2 regions of the Eoetvoesiella sp. genome follow, and region 2 is predicted to be linked to the other one. Evidence: predicted binding sites of a transcription regulator. Region 2 holds the regulator's gene; the other holds the start of a gene.
What was found. The regulator sigma-54, encoded in region 2, starts transcription at its own class of promoters, with help from an activator protein. The targets are predictions, from matches to a motif close to TGGCANGNAANCTGCTTT.

Region 1 (8,082 bases), on a different contig from region 2:
GCACAGCAGGATGCCGATGTCGCCCCGTTCGCGCAGCAGTCGTATGACCTTGCCGATATCCTTGATGATGGACGGCTGGATGCCCTCGGTCGGCTCGTCGAAGAGGATGTACCGGGGTTCCGCCACCAGCGCCCGCGCAATGGCAAGCTGCTGCTGTTGGCCCCCCGACAGATCGCCGCCGCGCCGGGCCAGCATGGTCTCGAGAACCGGAAACAGGTCGAAGATCTCTTGCTTGATGCGGCGGGCGCGGGCCGCGGGCTTGGAGGCCAGGCCCATCAGGATGTTTTCCTCGACGGTCAGCCGGGAAAAAATATCGCGTCCCTGTGGTACGTAGGCCATGCCCAGAGCGGCGCGCTGGTGGGGGGCCATGCGGGTGACGGGGTTGCGGTCGAGCTCGATGCTGCCGGAACCGATGGGAACCACACCCATGAGGCATTTCAGAAGCGTGGTCTTGCCGACGCCGTTGCGGCCCAGAAGCGCCAGGCATTCGCCCTGCTCCAGCCGGAGCGAGACGTCGCGAAGAATATGGCTGCCGCCGTAGTATTGGTGTATTGCCTTGGCTTGCAGCATGTCAGCGCCCCAGATAGACTTCGACGACCCGCTGGTCGGCCTGGACTTGTTCCATGGTGCCTTCGGCCAGCACCGAGCCCTCGTGCAGCACGGTCACCTTGCCCTGGCCTGCGATACGGGCGACGAAGTCCATGTCGTGCTCGACCACCATCAGCGAGTGGCGGCCCTTCAATTCGTTCAGCAGCTCGCTGGTTCGTTCCGTTTCGGCGTCGGTCATTCCCGCCACGGGCTCGTCCAGCAAGAGCAATTGCGGCTCCTGCATGAGCAGCATGCCGATTTCCAGCCATTGCTTCTGCCCATGGGAAAGCAGGCCGGCAAGGCGCCCCGCCGATTCCTTCAAGCGTATCAGTTCCAGCGTAGCTTCTATGGCATCGATTTGCTCGCCGGATAGCCGCGAGAACAGGGTCGGCGCGATGCGCTTGTCGGCTTTCATGGCCAGTTCCAGGTTCTCGAAAACGGTGTGGTTTTCGAAAACCGTGGGCCTCTGGAATTTCCTGCCGATGCCGGCGTGGGCGATTTGAGCTTCGCTGAGCATGGCCAAGTCGATGTTCTGCCCGAAGAAGGCCGTGCCTGAGGTAGGCCGGGTCTTGCCTGTGATGACATCCATCATGGTGGTTTTGCCCGCGCCGTTGGGGCCGATGATGCACCGCAGTTCGCCGACGCCGATATCCAGGGTCAGGTTGTTCAGTGCCTTGAAGCCGTCGAAGTCGACGGTGATTCCGTCCAGATAGACGATGACGCCGTGGGTGGTGTCCACACCGGAGGGCGCCGGGCGGCCGTACGAGGCATTGCCGCCGGCGCCTTCGTCGCATGCGTCGACGATTTGGGTCGATTGGGAGGGATTCATGTCATTTCCTTCCAGAACGGCCTTGCGCAATCCGGCGCGCAAGGCCCACGATGCCTTGGGGCAGGAACATCGTCGTCAGCACGAAAATCAGGCCCAGCGCATACAGCCAGAATTCGGGAAGCGCGCTCGTGAACCAGGTCTTGAGGCCGTTCACCACCCCTGCCCCCACGATGGGGCCGATCAAGGTTCCCCGGCCTCCCATGGCCACCCAGATGACCATCTCTATCGAGTTCTGCGTGGACATCTCGCTGGGATTGATGATGCCCACCTGGGGCACGTACAGGGCGCCCGCGATTCCGCACATGATGGCCGAGACGACCCAGACGAAGAGCTTGAAGCCGGCGGGGTCGTAGCCGATGAAGCGCAGCCGGCTTTCGGAATCCCGCAGCGCCGTCAGGACGCGCCCAAGCTTGGACTGGGTGATGGCGCGGGCCGCCACCAGGCAGCCCGCCAGCATGAGCAGCGTTGCCCAGTAAAGCGTTGCCCGGGTCTGGGGCGAAGTAATGTCGAAGCCCAGGATGCGGTTGAATCCCGTGAATCCGTTGTTGCCGCCGAAGCCGGTCTCGTTGCGGAAGAAAAGCAGCATGGCGGCATAGGTCAAGGCTTGTGTAATGATGGAAAAGTACACGCCCTTGATGCGGGAGCGAAAGGCCAGATACCCAAAGACGAAGGCCAGCGCGCCAGGAACCAGGACGACCAGCAGAACGGCGTACAGGAAGTGGTCGGTAAACGCCCAATACCAGGGAAATTCGTGCCAGCTCAGGAAGGTCATGAAACCTGGAAGCCCGGCCGGCTGGCCGCCGTCGTGGCTGATGGATCGCATCAGGTACATGCCCAGCGCGTAGCCGCCCAGCGCGAAGAATACGCCATGGCCCAGCGATAGTATGCCGGCGTAGCCCCACACCAGGTCCAGCGCCAGCGCGGCCATGGCGTAGCACATGAACTTGCCGATCAGGCTGACCGCGTATGATGAGACATGCAGCGGATGGCCCGGCGGAAACGACAGGTTCATCAGCGGCAGCAACGCCAGAACGACGACGGCAATCAGCAGCGCGGTCCAGGCTGCCGGGGAAAACAGGTTCGGTTGCAAGGCATAACGGCCCGCGCGCTGGTGGACAGAGATCATTCCGCGCTTCTCCCCCGGGGTGCGAACAGCCCTTGCGGGCGTTTTTGTACGAACAGCACGATCAGCACCAGGATGGCTATTTTTGCGATGACGGGGCCCGCATAGGGTTCCATCAGCTTGTTGACGCCGCCCAGGCCCATTGCCGCAACGACGGTGCCGGCCAGTTGCCCGACGCCTCCAAGCACGACCACCATGAACGAGTCGACGATGTAGTTCTGGCCCAGGTCGGGCCCCACATTGCCCAACTGGGACAACGCCACCCCGCCCAGGCCGGCTATGCCCGAGCCGATGCCGAAGGCCAGCATGTCGATGCGGCCCGTTGGAACGCCCACGCAGTCGGCCATCTGCCGGTTCTGGGTAATGGCGCGCACGAACAAGCCTATGCGCGTATGGTTCAGTATCAGCCACACGAACGCCACGACCAGGAAGGCGAAGACGATGATGGCAAGACGGTTGTAGCTGAGCACCAGTCCGCCAAGCACCGTTATGCCGCCGGACATCCAGGATGGGTTGGCGACCTCGACGTTTTGCGCGCCGAACAGGGTTCGCACGGCCTGCATCAGGATGAGGCTGATGCCCCAGGTCGCCAGCAGGGTTTCAAGCGACCGCCCATACAGCCGGCGGATCACCGTGCGCTCCAGGGCCATGCCTATCGCGGCCGTCGCCAGGAAAGCCGCGGGCAGGGCGGCCAGCACGTACCAGTCCAGCCACGCGGGGGCGAACCGCTGGAACAGAAGCTGGACGGCGTAGGTGATGTATGCGCCTATCATCAACAGCTCGCCGTGGGCCATGTTGATGACGCCCATCAGCCCGAACGTAATGGCCAGCCCCAGTGCGGCCAGAAGCAGCACACTGCCCAGGCTGAGGCCATAGAAAATATTGCCGGCCCACTCTATGGCGGCCAGATGCCTGTCGATGCGCGAGATCGCGGTTGCCGCGCTTGCGCGCACGTTGGCATCGGGTTCGGCAAAGGCGCCGCCGGCATCCTGTACGAGCAAGGCGGCCAAGGCGGGGCGGAAGGCCGCATTGGCGGTTGAGCCAAGAAGGTTCACGGCATGTTCGCGGATGGCGGGATCCGGGCTTTTCAATTCCAGGCCGGCCTGCGCCGTTTCCAAAGCGGTGCGCACTTCGGAGTCTGTTTCTTGTGCCAACGCGCGTGTGATGGGCGCCAGCGCCGCCGGGTCGCTGCTTTTCTGGAGATGCCTGGCCGCCGCAAGGCGTGTTGGCGCCTCTTTTGAAAGTATCCTGGAGGTAGCGAGGGCGTCCGCAATGGCGCTGCGCAGGCGGTTGTTGAGGACTATGGTTTCCGCGTCCTCCGGCAAAACTTGTTCCTGGCCTGTGGCCGGATCGACGGCGCGTTTTGCGTCGTCCGAGACGAGGATTCTTCCCTGGGCGGTGACGTACAGCTTGTCGCTGCCCAACGCCTCCAGCACTGTGACGGCTTCCTGGCTGGAGGCGTCGCCGAGCTGTTCGATTGCCTGCAGCTTGGCACGGGTATCGCCGCTCGCCAAGGGGGCGAGCAGCGCCGGGTCGACTGTGCCGGCCCCCGCCGCCATGGCCGCCGCCGACAGCAGCAATGCCAGGAGCAGCGCAAGGGCGATGGTCCGGATCGTGGCGATGAACATGGCGGGCCCGTTGACGAACATGATGGCTCCGTTCAATTAAAGGCCTTGCTTGCCTTCGTTGCCCGGAATGTACGGGCTCCAAGGCTGGGCACGGATTGGGCCCTTGGTTTTCCAGACGATGTTGAACTGGCCGTCGGCCCGGATCTCGCCGATGAATACCGGTTTGTGAAGGTGATGGTTGGTCTTGTCCATTTCTATCGTGAAGCCGTCCGGCGCCTTGAATGTCTGTCCGCCCATGGCGGCAATGACTTTGTCCACATCGGTCGACTTGGCTTTTTCGACGGCCTGCTTCCACATATTGATGCCGATATAGGTGGCTTCCATGGGGTCGTTGGTGACCACGGTGCCGGCATTGGGCAGGTTCTTCGCCTTGGCGTAGGCCTTCCATTTCTCGACGAAGGCGGCGTTTACGGGGTTCTTGATGGACTCGAAGTAGTTCCAGGCCGCCAGGTGCCCGACCAGGGGCTTGGTGTCCACGCCTCTAAGCTCTTCCTCGCCCACCGAGAATGCGATGACCGGGATGTCGGTGGCCTTGATGCCGGCATTGCCCAGTTCCTTGTAGAACGGCACGTTCGAATCGCCGTTGATGGTGGAGATGACGGCTGTTTTCCCGCCCGCGGAAAATTGCTTGATGTCCGCCACGATGGTCTGGTAGTCGGAGTGGCCGAACGGCGTGTAGATCTCTTTGATGTCGCTGTCCTTGACGCCCTTCGAGTGCAGGAACGAGCGCAGGATCTTGTTGGTCGTCCTGGGATAGACGTAGTCGGTGCCAAGCAGCACGAACCGTTTTGCCCCGCCCCCGTCTTCGCTCATCAGGTATTCGACGGCGGGAATGGCCTGCTGGTTGGGCGCCGCCCCGGTATAGAACACGTTCTTCTCCAGCTCTTCGCCTTCGTATTGCACGGGGTAGAACAGCAGGCCGTTCAATTCCTTGAAAACCGGCAGCACGGATTTGCGCGAAACGGACGTCCAGCAGCCGAAGACGACCGCCACCTTGTCTTGCGCCAGGAGCTGGCGCGCCTTTTCGGCAAAAAGAGGCCAGTTGGAGGCGGGGTCGACGATGACGGGCTCCAGTTTCTTGCCCATGACGCCGCCATGGGCGTTGATTTCCTCGATGGTCATCAACGCCACGTCCTTGAGCGACGTCTCGGAAATCGCCATCGTGCCGGATAAGGAATGAAGAATGCCTACCTTGATCGTATCGGCGGCAAACACTTGCGGGATCCAGCCCGACAGGGCGAACAGGCTGGCGGCGGTTAGTTGCTTGAGAACTCGTCTACGTTGCATGATGGCTCCAGATAAAAGAAGGACAGTCGAAGGCGGGCCCGCGATGCAAAATGCCCGATACACCACACTAAGCAATAACCGTGCCAGTCTTTTTGCCGTAGGGCCGCCCCAAGGCAAAAAAGCCCCCTCGGGGGGCAGCAAACCGCGCAAGCGGTGAAGCGTGGGGGTACTGTTTTGCCGTAGGGCCGCCCCAAGGCAAAAAAGCCCCCTCGGGGGGCAGCAAACCGCGCAAGCGGTGAAGCGTGGGGGTACCGTTCCGCCGCAGGGCCGCCCCAATGCGAAACGCCCCTTCTGGGGGCGATGATTTCGCGCGCCGCGGCGCAGCTATGGCTGATGATGGTGCGCCGGCGCACCGCTATATGGGAGCGGATGCGTCAAACAGGTGCGTGGCGGAGCGTTGCCGGCGTGCGCAGCTACGACTGGGTTTTCACCTGCGCGGCCGGTATGGGGAATATCCAGTCGTAGGCGTAGTTGAAGATGAAGGCGTAGACCATAAAGAAGGCGGCCAGCAGGATGTCCATCATGAAGGCCATGTAAAGGCTGATGCCAAGATACCAGGCCACCAGCGGCAGCATGATGGCCAGCATGCCGGCTTCGAAGGCCACGGCGTGGAAGACCCGCAGCGGCAGGCTTTTCGCGGTCGATCCCGTCAGCCGGAGCATTGCGTGGTCGAAGCCGTAGTTGTACAGATAGTTCCAGACGGTCGCCACAAGGGAGGCGAGCACGCTGAGGATGCCCATGCTGGCAAAGGACAGGTCGAAAAGCAGCGCGCCGGCGGGAGTGACGATTGCCAGGGCGATGGCTTCAAAAAGCAGGGTGTGCCGGATTCGGTCTTTGCTGGTGCGCATTGCGGTCATGGGTTTCAGGCCTCGCGTGTTCGAGACCCAGGTGGTTTCAGCGGGTGTTGGGCAAGGGGCAGTCATCGCCCCCCCTTGCCCGGAGCCTGTGGGCAGGCCCTAGAGCAACGAGATCAGCCCGATGGGAATGCCGGCCAGCAGCAGCCACTTGATGATGTAGTACAGCGGCTTGTTCTTTTGCTTGAGCCGCTTGCCCGCCAGGCGGAATTTCTGGATGTACTTGAACGAGCGGTTCAGCCCGCCGGTGCGGTCGTTGTCGTCGTTGGGCGACGAGGCGGCAGCCATGACGTTGCGCGCGAACCAATGGTTGACGGCGGCCGCCCAGCGGTACTTCATGGGTCGTTCTACGTCGCAGAACAGAATGATGCGATCCGCCTCCGACTGATTCTCGGCGTAGTGGATGAAGGTTTCGTCGAACAGCACCGCCTCGCCGTCGCGCCAGCTATAGGGAATGCCGTCCACGTTGATGAAGCAGCGGTCATCGTTGGGCGTGACCAGGCCGAGGTGGTAGCGGATCGAGCCGGCGTAGGGGTCGCGGTGCTTCATCAGCTTGCTGCCAGGCGGCAGCTCGGCGAACATGGCGGCCTTGATGCTGGGGATGCCGTTGAGGATCTCGGTGGTTCGGGGGCAAAGCTGGCGCGCCGATTCATGGTTGTCGCTGTACCACTTAAGGTAAAAGCGCTTCCAGCCCCGGCTGAAAAACGAGTTGAAGCCCAGGTCGTCGAGCTTTTGCGAGCTTTTGATGTGTCCTTGCAGCGTCAGCGCCTCGTCGCGGATTTCCTGCCAGCGGCTGGTCAGCGCCTTGAGCTCGGGGAATTCGTCCTGCGAATGGTAGGCGCGATCCGGCACCTTCGAGAACATGTACAGGAAGGCATTGATGGGCGCCATGAAGCTGGAGTGATCCGAAAGCTGGCGGAAGAACCGGAAGCGCACCTTGCCGCGGAAATGCACATAGAGGACGCTGGCTGCAATGAAGAGCACAACAAGGATTTTGATCATGACGATGAATGCATAAGAAGAATCTGTGGCCCGGCTACGCAAGGCCCGGCCAGCCGCTTGGGAGCGCGATGCGGTAATTGTATGCCAAGGGGCGCCGGATGCCTTGACAAAAGGGCGGCCTCTTGCCGTGCCGCCATCGCCGGCATGCCCGGTTGCCGGGCTTTCACGGGCCTGGACGGGCCGTTCCGGGCGTCTGCAGGGCTATTGAGGGGGGTTCTGGGAAATATGCTGCGCGATTTCCCTTTCCACCCGTCTGTCGGGTATTAGCCACAGGCAGGCAACAATGACGTAGAACGCGCCGGATACCCATTGCGAGAAGAACGACGTGCCGATGCCGAGCAGATAGAGGACGGGTGAGATCTTGCCCTTGAAGTCGCGGCTTACTGCATGCGCCAGCACCGAGCCCGGCCCTTGCTGCCTGATGATGCGGCTTTGCAGGATGACATAGGCAATGGCGCAGCACAGCAGGTTTACGCCGTACAGGAACAGCGTGACGGGAGCGAAATGGTTCTCGCCCATCCAGCCTGTGGTGAAGGGCAGCAGCGAAAGCCAGAACAGCAGGTGAAGATTGCTCCACAAGATGGCGCCGTTGACCTTGCCGGCCAGATGCAGCATGTGGTGATGATTGTTCCAGTAGATGCCTACGTAGATGAAGCTCAATACGTAGCTGAGGAATACGGGCAGCACCGACAGCAGCGCGGGAAAGGTGGGCTCGTGCGGCACCTTCATTTCGAGCACCATGATGGTGATGATGATCGCCAGCACACCGTC
Region 2 (8,082 bases):
CCGTCGCGCTACAACATGGCCCGCTGGATCACGTCGGAAGACCCCAAGGCGCTGCGCAAGTTCACCGATGCCAACGCCCAGCACATCGCCTACGACGTCGTCGACGCCGTGGCCTTCCTAGCCAGCTCGCCCGCGCAGCTGCGGGTGGCGCAAGAGCTCTACCCGGCCATCGAATTCCATGCCATGCGGGAACACGCCGGCAAGGTGTTCGGCGCCGCCGCCTGAACGGATCGCCGGCGTGCCGCCGGATGGCGCGCCCGCGAATGCGGCATGACCTTGCCGCGCAAGGCCGCCACGGACAGCTCAGGCCCGCACGGTATCGCCCGCTTACGTTCTAACAAATGCTTACACGCCTTGGCAGAATTCAAGGCTTTATACTAACGGACACTCTGAATATTAAGGCTACGAATGTCCTGGCGTTCCCTTTTTGCACTACTCATCGTTGCCGTGGCGGCATCCGCCTGGGGCGGCTTGCGCCTGGGCAACTGGCTGGTGGCCCACGGCCCCGCGCTTGCCAAGCCCCTGCCCGACCGCGTCGAAGTCTCGTCCGTTCCTCTTCTGGATGCCAACGGCAAGGCCGTCGTCGCCCAGCCTCCCCAGCCCCTGACCAGCGGCGGCCTCGGCGTTCCCCAGGCTCCCGCCGAGGTCGCCTGGGAAATCCCCGCCAAATCGCTGGACGAAACCAAGGCCAACCAGGTCGTCGCGGTATCCACCACACCCATCACCATGGTCGAGGCCCAGCAAATCGCCAAGAACAACGATAGCCGGCATCTGGTCGGCATCGGCGATGTCGGCAACCTCATGGGGGCGCAAAGCGGCGGCGCCAAGCCCCCGCTGCAGCCCATCGACGCACCCGAGCCGCCCCCGCCCCCGCCCAATCCATCGACCGCGCCCGAGTCGACCGCCTGGCAGGCCAGCCTGCGCCAGGATCTCCAGGCCTGCAGCGCCGAAAGCTTCTTCGACCGGCCCAGTTGCGCCTGGGCGGCGCGCAACAAATACTGCACACCCCACCAGGCCTGGGGCACCATCAAGGACTGCCCCTCCAAAAGCTTCTAGTGCCGCCCCGCCAGGCCGCGCAAGCTAGGCGGCAACGCCTGAGCGCGCCAGGCGGCGCGTCGGCAAGCCTACGGACCTGATACATATGCAACAAGCCCTGACCGGAGCACCGGCCAGGGCTTGAATGTTTTTGCGGCGGGAAGCCCGCGCCTGGCGCAAGGCAAATACATGGGCCTGCGTGGCCCGCCCGGAATTACCCCGACTATTCGTCCATCTGGGTTTGCAGATAGTTTTGCAGACCCACTTTTTCGACGAGCTCGATATTGGTTTCCAGCCAATCGATATGCTCTTCGGTGTCGTCCAGAATGTCCTGGAACAGGTCGCGCGATACATAGTCGCGCACCGACTCGCAGTACGCCATGCCTTCCTTGACCGTGCTTTGGGCGCCGCTTTCGAGCTTGAGGTCACAGGCCAGGATTTCGGGCACCGACTCGCCGATGAACAGCTTGTGCAGGTCCTGAAGGTTGGGCAGGCCGTCCAGCATGAAAATGCGCTGGATCAGACGGTCGGCGTGCTTCATTTCGCCGATGGATTCATCGTACTCGTGCTTGCCAAGCTTGTTGAACCCCCAATGATTAAGCATGCGCGCGTGCAGGAAGTATTGGTTGATCGCCGTCAACTCGTTCTTGAGCTGCGCGTTAAGGAATTGAATTACTTTTTTATCGCCTTTCATGGCCATGCTCCCAAGTCTTGTAAAGCCGGCAAGGCGCCGACAGAAACCGCTGCATCAAAGGCGGCCTGCAGTGGGCCGGGCGCTTCAATGCCGGGCAGGCGCTGCGAAACCAGCTTGAAATTCCCCCTGGGCGCCTTCCCGTGACCAATAGGCTAACACGGCTATTCGGCAAAAAACATCGAGGCAGAGCGCCCGATTCCCGGTATGGAACAAAGCAATGCGTGACAAGGCACAAATGGGAATGAAACTGTTTATTGAAACGGCTACTTGGCAAAAGCCGTAAACTGGAGCCGGAACAGTCGGAGGAAGAAGGAAATTGCCGGAATTTCAAGGCAAACCGACGGCCTGATCGGCTTGGCGACGCACGGAATTTTCATTGAAACCGGCGCCGGATTTATTGTAACCAGTTACGACAAGTAGCCGGAAACGCGCGCGAGGACGCACTCGAACACCGCGCTAGCGGCTGTTTGGTTAGTTCAGGTATGTAGAGAGGCATGGACTTGCCAGGCAAGGCGCCAGCCGTGGAGATAGCCAGGCTATAAGGGTTTGTTGGGCGCCATTCAGGCGCGCCGCGCGATTTCCTCGATCATGACGACCGAGACGGAAGCATCGTTGGCCGCCTCGACGACCAGGGCGCCGAGTTCGGGCGCGGGGATATGGCCGGCATAACGGCCGCCCGGCAGGTACTCGGCCGCCGTTTCGGCGCAATGCCCGCAGCAGGTCGCGACCCCAAGCTGCCCTTGAAGGTCGGACATCGTGAGCGCACCGTCCGCGACTGCGGATTGAACCTGGCGCTCGGTGATAGCGTTGCAGATACAAATGAACATGAGAACAATTATCATCTGATCGTCATAAAAAAGCAATCGCCCAAAAGATTTATTTTGTATCTGCGGCCAAAATCGCACGTTTTTCCGGCAAGACCAAGGGAAGACCCTAGGATCATGGCCGGCCTTGGCAACTGAGGCGGCCATACGCCGGATCTGGGCGCGTCCGCCCAAGCCGCATACCAGTGGCGCAACTGGAGGAAGCCGGCTGCGCTACTTGGCGGAAAGCCCCGGGAAACTGCGACCTTCAGCGCTTGAGCTGCGCCCGCGCCTTGCGCAGAGCGGCGGTTTCGATGCCCGCCGCTTCGCGGTACTTGGCCACCGTGCGCCGGGCGATCACCACCCCTTGCTCGGCCAGCCGGGCCATAAGCTGGCTGTCCGACAGCGGCTTCTCGGGCTTCTCCTGCGCAACCAGCTTCTGGATCAGGCTGCGCACCGCCGTCGCCGACGTGGCATCGCCACTGTCGGTATCCAGGGCCGCGCCGAAAAAGAACTTGAGCTCGAACACCCCCCAGGGGGTCTGCATATACTTTTGCCGCGTCGCGCGCGATACCGTGGACTCGTGCATTTCCAGCTCCAGCGCAATATCCCTCAGCAACAGCGGACGCATGGCCTGGGGCCCCTGCTCGAAAAACGCTTGCTGGCGTTCGACCACCACCTGGGCGACACGCAATATGGTCTCGAACCGCTGAGCCACGCTTTTCACCAGGCCATGGGCCGATTGCAACTGGCTGTGCAGATCGGGGCCGGGCCTTGCCTCGGGCGCCGCGGCGCCAGCGACACCATCGGAGTCCACAACCCCGGCCGATTCGCCGGCCTCGGCGGCAACGCCGCCGTCGTCGCCTTCCCCCGCATGGCGCACGCTGCAGGCATTACGCGCCCGGCCCTGCGCGGCCGCGCCGGCGTCGGTTCCGCGCGCCGGACGGCTTTCGCGCAGCAGTTTTTCATACAGGGCATTGACGCGCACGCGAGGCACGACATTGCCGTTCAGCCGCGCCTGCCAGTGGCCCGCCACCTTGCGCACGATGATTTCCGGGTTGACGTAGTCGGCCTGCGAACCCGCCCACGCCCGGCCCGGCTTGGGATCCAGGCCAAGCAGCAGCATGCGGGCCGCGCGCAGTTGTTCTTCGGTGCACGACAGGGCCTCGCGCAGGCGGTTGAGATTGCCTCCGGCCAGCAAGTCCAGATGCTTGTGAACCAGCTTGCGTGCAAGCCCCAGCACTTCGGGATCGGCCGCCCCCTTGTTTTGCTCCAGCTGCAGCAACAGGCATTCGCTTAGCGACGACGCGCCAACCCCCGGCGGATCGAACGACTGAAGCAGACGCAGTGCGGCCCGCAGCTCATCGATATCCACATCCAGCTCGTCCGGCAGGTCGCCAAGAATTTCCTGCAACGGCGTCACCAGATAGCCGTTTTCATCGAGGTCGTCGATCAACACGGCAAGCAGCGCCCGGTCGCGCCGCGAGGCATGCGTCAGTTGCAACTGCTTCAGCAAATGCTGCGCCAATGAATCGGGCGCGCTGGACTCGAACGGCGCGTAGTCGTCATCGCCCTGACCCTGGCTGGCGCCGCCCGGCACGGGCGAATCGCCGTGCTCGATAGGCACAGTTTCCGATACCGCCGGCATCGCTTCGGTGTCATACTCTTCATCGAGCTCCAGCAGGGGGTTGTCCTCCAGCGCCTGCGCCAGCTCGGCTTCGAGATCCTGCGCCGAAATCTGCAGGAATCGAATCGACTGCTGCAGTTGCGGTGTCAGTGCCAATTGCTGGCTTTGGCGAAGCTCTAAAGATTGACGCGATAGCATAGGTAAAATAACCGGCATGAATTCGATCACACAACACCAGCCCACCCGCCAGGACGACGCCGTACTGCGCAACACGCTATTAAAGCTCACTGCGGCGCAAAAAATACTCTGCACCGTCGTGGTCGCGGCCGTCGCCCTGATTTGGTACGACCTCCTGAACCGCCTCATTGCCTTCGGCCGGGGCCTGGACTACACCGGCCTGCATGCGCTGGGCGCGCAGATCGTCGAGTTCCTGAAACACTACAACCCGTTTTTCTGGTGGGGGGTGGTGGCGCTGTGTACCCTGATTATTGCCTATTTTCTGTACGGTTTTATCCAAAGCACCCGGCGTTGGTCGCAAGCCAGGCTGGTCAGCGCCGAAACCCTGGCCGAGCTCCTGAAACATTTGTCGGCGCCCGCCCGCGAGGTACTGAACTGGGCCTGGCAAGACAGGCGCGACCCCATGACCGTTGGCGATTTGCAACGCGCCCACCGCGAACTACGCGCGGGGCGTTTCGGCAAAATCCAGCTTTCGGCCAGGCATGCCGCGCTTCTCGACAGCGAAACCCCTTGATCCGGCGCCGGCCCGCCCTTGCCAAACGGGCCAGAATGTGTTTGACTATCAATCATGAATCCCGCGCACCATTCCTTTGCAAACGCCTCCAGCCGCCACGCGGCTGGTTCGGCTGCGGGTACCCTTCTTCTTGCGCGCCTTCCCCTGGCGCTGTCGCTGCTACTACCGATCGGTTGCCGAGCCTAGCGCTCCGTGGCAGTTCGGCAGCCTGTATCCGCCACCTTGTTTTCCTCTGTATTGCCGTGGGCCCCTAGCCCGTGATCCGGGTTTCACCCCAGGCTCTTCGGTAATAAAATAACGTACAGACTCAGTCAAATAGGTGCACCAAATGCTCTCCAATCCATCCGACAAATATCGCCCATTTGTGCCGTTCGCGCGCGACTTCGCCGAGCGCACATGGCCCAGCAAGCGGATTACCCATCCGCCCATCTGGATGAGCACCGACCTGCGCGACGGCAACCAGGCGCTGATCGAACCCATGAGCGTCGAGCGCAAGCTGCGCATGTTCCAGCAGCTCGTCAAAATCGGCTTCAAGGAAATCGAAGTCGGCTTCCCCTCGGCATCGCAAACCGATTTCGACTTCGTGCGCAAGCTGGTCGACGAAAACCTCATTCCCGACGACGTCACCATCATCGTCCTCACCCAGTCCCGCGACGACCTCATCCACCGCACCGTTGAAGCGGCCGCCGGCGCCAAAAAGGCCATTGTGCACATGTACAACGCCTGCGCGCCTGCCTTCCGCAAGATCGTCTTCAACATGAGCAAGGACGAAGTCAGGGATCTGGCGGTAAACGGCACCCGGCTCATCAAGAAGTACACCGGCGAACACCCCGAAACCTACTGGCGCTACGAGTACTCGCCCGAAGTCTTCAGCACGACCGAGCCCGAATTCGCCCTGCAGGTATGCAACGCCGTCACCCAGGCTTGGCAGCCCACGGTCGAGTCCAAGATCATCTTCAACCTGCCCGCCACCATCGAGGCCACCACGCCCAATATGTACGCGGACCAGATCGAATGGATCAACAACCGTCTCGAACACCGCGACTGCATCGTGCTTAGCGTCCACCCGCACAACGACCGCGGCACCGCCGTGGCGGCGGCCGAACTGGCCGTCATGGCCGGCGCCGACCGCATCGAGGGCTGCCTGTTCGGCCACGGCGAGCGCACCGGCAACGTCGACCTGGTCACCTTGGCGCTCAATCTGTACACCCAGGGCATCCACCCGGGCCTGGACTTCTCCGACATCGACGAAGTCCGCCGCTGCGTCGAATACTGCACCCAGTTGCCGGTGCACCCGCGTCATCCGTATGCGGGCGACCTGGTCTTCACCGCCTTCTCGGGCTCGCACCAGGACGCCATCAAGAAAGGCTTTGCCCAGCAACAGCCCGACACCCTCTGGGAAGTGCCCTACCTGCCCATCGACCCGGCCGACCTGGGCCGCAGCTACGACGCGGTCATCCGCGTCAACAGCCAGTCGGGCAAGGGCGGCGTGTCGTACCTGCTCGAACAGGAACACGGCCTGGTCCTGCCGCGCCGCCTGCAAATCGAATTCAGCCGCGCCATCCAGCGCGTCACCGATGAAACCGGCCGCGAAGTCACCGCCGGCGACGTCTACGACCTGTTCAACAAAGAGTACCTCGACCTCGAAAAACCCTGGAAGCTGGTGCGCCACCGCATCACCGGCGATCCCAAGGCCCAAACAGGCCGCCAGTTCGCCATCGACGTCGAACTCGAGCACGACGGCGCGGTTCGCCATCTCAAGGGCCAGGGCGACGGCGCCATTGCGGCATTCGTCGACGCCCTGAACCTTGGCGTGCGCATCATGGACTACCACGAGCACGCCATCGGCACCGGCACCGACACTCGCGCGGCAAGCTATGTGGAACTGCGCGTCGGCGACTCCAGCTCCGGCTTCGGCGTGGGCGTGCATGCCGACATCGTCACGTCGTCGTTCCTGGCCATACTCAGCGCGGTCAACCGGCACTTCATCAACAAGGCCGCCGAGGCCATGGCGGCCTGAGCGCGGCAGACGCGGCACACATCGGGCGAACCTCACGGTTCGCCCGTTTTGTTTGCATGGCGCCCACGGCCCGGCGCGCCTTTTAGTACACTTGGATTCGTAATCCAGCACCCGAATCGAAGGCTCATCATGCAAAAAGACGAACTGCTGTGGCGCGACTGGCATCCCGTCATGATCGTCGCCGACATGGCGGCAAACCAGTCGTATCAAACCACCGTTCTGGGCGTTCCCATCGTCTACTCGCGCGACACGCAAGGCTATCACGCCCGCCGCGTGCAGGGCGACGGGCCCTGTGCCATCAAGGAACGCTACGCCACGGTATGGGTGTGCCTGAGCCAGGATCCGCTGGATTTCTTCGCCATTCCCGAATTCGACGAGCCGGACCGCCGCGTGCTCGGCGCCGGCTCCATCCGCCTGCACGTGTCCGGCCTGCGCGCGGTCGAGAACTTCCTGGACATGGGCCATTTTCCCTATGTGCACGACGGCTACCTGGGCAGCGAACCGTATACCGAAGTCCTGCCCTACGACGTCGACATCGATCCGCAGACCAACGAAATCTACGCCCGCAACTGCCGCTTCGTGCAGCCCCGCGCCTCGGCCATCGCCGACAAGCCCATCGACGTCAGCTACATCTACCGGGTCGCCCGGCCATACGTCACCCTGCTCTACAAGACCTGCGTGCCGGCCCCCGACAGGCAGGACGTGATCGGCCTCTTCGTGCAGCCGCTGTCCGAGGAATGGTGCGTCGCGCATACCGTCATGATCTACCTCGACGACGTCAACAGCGACGAAGAATTGCGAAAGTTCCAGCAGACCGTCTTCGGCCAGGACCTGATGATCCTCATCAACCAGGTTCCCAAGCGCATGCCGCTGGAAACGCGCCACGAAGTTCCGGTGCGGGCCGACGCCATGTCGTCGGTCTACCGGCGCTGGCTGCGCGACAACAAGATCGCCTACGGCACGTACTCCGAGCCCGAAACCGCAACGGCCGGAGCATAAGCATGGCAGTCCTGGATCCCCACACCTGGTACCCCATCGCCCGCAGCGAGGAAGCCCCCCGTCGCCACGTCTACCAGGCCCAGCTGTTCGGCTACGAGTTCGCCGTCTGGCGCGACGACCATGGCGCCCTGAACGTCTGGGAAAACCGCTGCC

Region 1: urtA (urea ABC transporter substrate-binding protein) is a predicted target of sigma-54. The motif match lies at 5,524-5,541, and genes of this name have one in related genera.

Annotation. Positions count from the first base shown of each region.
Region 1 is NZ_DATMGA010000055.1:28,337-36,418, forward strand. Features, by position in the region: gene urtE (urea ABC transporter ATP-binding subunit UrtE) at 1-570, opposite strand, end outside; gene urtD (urea ABC transporter ATP-binding protein UrtD) at 572-1,417, opposite strand; gene urtC (urea ABC transporter permease subunit UrtC) at 1,419-2,543, opposite strand; gene urtB (urea ABC transporter permease subunit UrtB) at 2,540-4,189, opposite strand; gene urtA (urea ABC transporter substrate-binding protein) at 4,205-5,455, opposite strand; gene VNT00_RS13235 (PACE efflux transporter) at 5,869-6,378, opposite strand; gene lpxO (lipid A hydroxylase LpxO) at 6,412-7,311, opposite strand; gene VNT00_RS13245 (TMEM175 family protein) at 7,513-8,082, opposite strand, start outside.
Region 2 is NZ_DATMGA010000011.1:88,529-96,610, reverse strand. Features, by position in the region: gene VNT00_RS02280 (peptide chain release factor 3) at 1-225, shown strand, start outside; gene VNT00_RS02275 (hypothetical protein) at 409-1,056, shown strand; gene bfr (bacterioferritin) at 1,259-1,729, opposite strand; gene VNT00_RS02265 ((2Fe-2S)-binding protein) at 2,290-2,556, opposite strand; gene VNT00_RS02260 (RNA polymerase factor sigma-54) at 2,801-4,357, opposite strand; gene VNT00_RS02255 (hypothetical protein) at 4,374-4,910, shown strand; gene leuA (2-isopropylmalate synthase) at 5,239-6,930, shown strand; gene VNT00_RS02245 (aromatic ring-hydroxylating dioxygenase subunit alpha) at 7,060-7,929, shown strand; gene VNT00_RS02240 (Rieske 2Fe-2S domain-containing protein) at 7,932-8,082, shown strand, end outside.